2 regions of the Pseudoflavonifractor intestinihominis genome follow, and region 1 is predicted to be linked to the other one. Evidence: riboswitches for the same ligand, from Rfam matches in the RefSeq annotation. Region 1 holds a riboswitch; the other holds the start of a gene.

Region 1 (2,196 bases):
TGTCCGGCCCCCACAAGTACTATGTGACCGAGATCGACCCGGCCTGCGGCAAGGTGGTGCTGTCCGACGGCGCCGACCTGATGGCCGGGCGGGTATACTGCGCCGACATGAACTGGCTGGCCGTGGACGGCCTGCCGGAGCCGCTGGAGGTGACGGTGCGCCTGCGCCACTCCAAGACCGAGCTGGCGGCCGTGGCCCGTGCCGACGGGGAAAGCGTGGTGCTGGAGATGCAAACCCCCGCCCGGGCCCCCACGCCGGGCCAGCTGGCGGTGCTCTACCTGGGGGACGTGGTGGCGGCCAGCGGCTGGATCACCGGCGCGGACCGGACCGTCCCCGGCCCATAGAGACAGAAGGAACAATGGCTCTCCCCGCTGGCGGGGAGAGCCATTGTTTTTTTACGAAAAAAAGAGATGACAGAAAAATGTTTTTCTATGGAAAACAAAAGCGCGGAAATGAATGAAAATGAGTGTTTTATAGAAAATCAGGGGGGAATACGCACATATAGGGAGGATGAAGCGGGAACAGAAGATCCCATTCCTTCACAATAGAAATATAAATAAAAAACATTTTTTGAAATGTGACCGAAATGTAACCGTTGCATGATACAGTATTGCCGTAGACGGGGGCGGACCTGACTCGGGATGGTCTCCCCTTCTGAAGAAGCGACAAAGGCAAACCGGCCGAAAGGCCGGGACGCAAAGCCAGGAGGCTAAAGCGGCAGCTGCCGCCATGCCGGTCCGGCCGCCGCAGATTTCATAGACCTTTCTCCCGCAGCGGAGAAAGAAAGGAGAAATGAAATATGCTGGCAAAGACGAAGAAGATCTTAGCAATGGTCCTCACCCTGTGCATGGTGGTGGGGATGCTGGGCACCGCCGCCATCGCGGCGGAGGAGCCGGAGAGCACCGGCAGCCCGGAGGTGCTGAGCGGCACCGACCCCACCCCCGGCGAGAACCCTGACGACACCCAGCCCACCGACGGCCAGGCCGCCCTCCAGGCCCAGGTGGACGCCGCCGAGGCCGGCGGCACGGTCACCCTGGAGGGGGACGTGGAGCTGGCCGGGGCCGTAAACATCAGCAAGAGCCTGGTGCTGGACCTGAACGGCCACAGCCTGAAGGGCGCCGGCGCGGACCAGCTGCTGGTCATCACCAGCCCTGACGGCGCCGCGGTGGACGTGACCGTAAAGAACGGCACACTGGACGGCGGCCAGAGCGCCGGCCGGGGCAACGCGGCATTTTACGGCGGCGCCATCTACTGCACCGCCGGCAAGGCCAGCACCCTGACCCTGGTGGACTGCGCCTTTGAGAACAACGTGGCGGGCACGGGCAGCGCCCTGTGGACCGACAGCTCCCTGTACATGGAGGGCTGCACCCTGGAGAACAATGTGGGCACCGCCGGCACCAACTACGGCTCCGCCGTGGCGGTGAAGGGCCCCACCACCAGCGAGGGCGCCGACGCGCCCAAGGTCCCCTCGGTCACTGTCACCGGCTGCACCTTTGAGAGCAACGGCCGGGACGACGCCAACACCCTGGGCGGCGCGCTGTACATGCTGGGCGTGGATACCGTCGCGGTGAGCGACAGCTCCTTCACCGGCAACCAGGGCGGCACCGGCGGCGCCGTGTACTGCAGCAACAGCAATTCCGTGTCCTTTACCGGCGTGACCTTTACCGGCAACAGCAGCGTCAGCGGCTCGGGCGGCGGCGGCGCGTACGCGGACAACGTCAAAGCTCTGCGCTTTGACGGCTGCACCTTCACCGGCAACACCGCCAGCGGTATGGGCGGCGGCCTCTGCTCCGGCGCCCAGAACAGCCTGACCGTCACCAACTGCACCTTTACTGACAACAGCTGCACCGCGGGCAACGGCGGCGCCATCTCCCACCAGAGCGGCCCCGCTGTCATCTCCGACAGCACCTTCACCGGCAACACCGCCGCGGTCATGGGCGGCGCCATCCTGGTGGCCGACACCTTCACCATGGACACCAGCCTGAAGCTGGAGAAGTGCACCATCGCCGACAGCACCGGCGGCTATGGCGGCGCGCTGGCCATCCAGGGCATCAAGGGCAGCTACAACGTGCCCGCCACTGTGGACAGCGAGACTACCATCACCAACAGCACCGCCACCGTGTACGGCGGCGCCATCTACGCGGCCTACATGGACCTGGACCTGGGCGCCGCCATCACCGGCAGCACCAGCCCCAG
Region 2 (2,196 bases), on a different contig from region 1:
GGGAGGGGCGCACGCCCAGGTTGCGGTAGAGCAGGTCGGTGGCCGACTCGTAGTGGGCCAGGGCGGCGGTGTCGTTGCCCTGGCGCAGCAGGGAGCGGACGATGAGGATGTGCAGGTTCTCATCCAGGGAGTCCAGATGGCTGGCCCGGGTGCAGACCTCGGTCATCTCCTCAAAGAGCTCCTTTTTCTCCAGCAGGGCGGCGTAGTCCTTGATCATCTGGAGGTAGAGGTTGTGGTATTCCACCGAGTAGGGGATGATCCACAGGGAGCCCTCCAGCTTGGGCAGAAAGTCCCCCCGGTAGAGCTGCTCGGCCTGGCGGTAGAGGGACAGGCGGCTCTCGTCGGACAGGCGGCCGTCGTTGGCCTTGTGGCACAGGGCCTCGAACTCGTCGATGTCCAGGGTACAGGAAATGTCCGGATTCCAGGAGTAGGACCCCCGGCGGGAGAGGATGGGCTCCACCTCCGAGCCGAACAGGGGCTCCAGCATGGCCCGCACCCGGTAGAGCAGGGTCTTGAGGGCGTTGACCGGGTTGGCGCTGTTCTCACCCGGCCAGAACTGCTCGATGAATTCGCTCTGGGGCACGTTCCGGTCCCGGTGGACCAGCAGGTAGGAGAGCACGTTCCAGAGCTTTTGGGAGCGATTTGCCTCGTCTGTCAGCACGTGACCGTCCACAGCGATGGAAAAACCGCCCAACATAGTGACTTTTACGTTTTTGATACCAGCGGAATCGCTCATGACAGGCACCTGCTTTCGTCGGTAATATTTCCGGGAAAAAACAATGGGCAGAATCCAGACTGTTCCTATTATAGCACAGGATTGAAAAGGCTGGAAGAGTCTTTTTTCTATTTTATCGGGAATTTTTTTCGTAAAAAAACAGCCTCCTGCCCAAAAGAGGCCGGACGGAAAAAGGGAAGTGAAAAAATATACTTTTTCAAAATATAACCCGAAATGTAACCTTGCGGTGGTAGAGTGGGTACAGCGCCGGACGAGACGGGATTTTTTCGCGGAAAGAAGCGGAAAAATCCGGCGGAATCCGGCAAGAAAAGGGCAAACCGGCTGAAAGGCCGGGACGCAAAGCCTGGAGGCTAAAGCGGTGGGGGAGCGCCGCCACGTCCGTCCGGCTGCCGCATACTTACAACTGCCCGCGCAAAGCGAGGAAGGAGAATGAGCATGTTGGCAAGAATGAGCAAGAAGGCCCTGGCCCTTCTCATGGTGTTCTGTATGGTGGTGAGCGCCCTGTCCATCGGGGCCCTGGCCGCTGTGGAGACCCCCAATGGGACCTATGACGGAGACCTGACCTTTGAGTACCATATCACGGCCAAGGCGCTGAAGGATATGGTGAAGGGCGAGAAGGAATACGGCTACCGCGATATCCACGGGGCCACCCTGTTCTTCGGCGACGACAGCCGGGAGCTGAAGTGGAACGGAGTGCCCAATATCTACTGGACTGCGGTGAGCGGCCTGGAGGACAAGCAGCCCGGGGACATGACCGCCCTTGAGCTGTATCTGGACAACGGCTGCACCCGGAAGACCCTGCGCTTCAGCGGCGAGGAGCTTCAGGCCCTGTTCTATGAGAAGGCTGCAAGCGGCTTCTACGAGATTGAGCTGAAGGACGCCGGCTCCACCCAGCCCGGAGAGCCCGAGCTGAGCATCCAGAACGTCTATGTGTATGTGGACGGCAAGGAGGGCCAGGGCACCCCCAACGACCACGGCTACTTCACCGTGGGCAAGATCCAGATGGAGCTGCCTGATCCCACCTCTGTGGTGGCCGGCGACAACTACTACAGCCAGTACGGCTCCGCCGTCTCCCTGACCGGCATGGAGCGCTTTGCGGCCAACAGCTGGCTGAACCTGGCCGACGTGGAGTGGTACATGCTCCGGGTGGCCGACGGCGCCGACAACTATGTGGACAGCGGCGAGTACGTCTGGCACCTGGACGGCAAGCTCCTGGACAAGGTCCAGCTCTACCACGTGACCTATGACGCCAACGGCGGCACCGGCACTGTGACCGACGAGGCGGGCTACATGGCCGGCCAGACCTTCACCCCCAAGAGCGGCGACGGCCTGACCCGGGACGGCTATGACTTCCTGGGCTGGTCCACCGACAAGAACGCCTCCGCCCCGGACAGCACCTTCGCCATCCCCTCCCAGGGCGGCGACGTGACTCTCTACGCGGTGTGGAAGGAGTCCAAGCC

What was found. Region 1 has a riboswitch for cyclic di-GMP ahead of WMO64_RS13175 (right-handed parallel beta-helix repeat-containing protein). Riboswitches for the same ligand answer to the same signal wherever they lie in the genome.
Region 2: another riboswitch for cyclic di-GMP. It lies ahead of WMO64_RS00575 (InlB B-repeat-containing protein); the one in region 1 lies ahead of WMO64_RS13175 (right-handed parallel beta-helix repeat-containing protein).

The regions. Positions count from the first base shown of each region.
Region 1 covers NZ_JBBMFK010000024.1:41,722-43,917, reverse strand. Annotated here, with positions in the region: gene mnmA (tRNA 2-thiouridine(34) synthase MnmA) at 1-344, shown strand, start outside; cyclic di-GMP riboswitch class I at 661-749, shown strand; gene WMO64_RS13175 (right-handed parallel beta-helix repeat-containing protein) at 800-2,196, shown strand, end outside.
Region 2 covers NZ_JBBMFK010000001.1:113,286-115,481, forward strand. Annotated here, with positions in the region: gene WMO64_RS00570 (AfsR/SARP family transcriptional regulator) at 1-736, opposite strand, end outside; cyclic di-GMP riboswitch class I at 1,038-1,130, shown strand; gene WMO64_RS00575 (InlB B-repeat-containing protein) at 1,172-2,196, shown strand, end outside.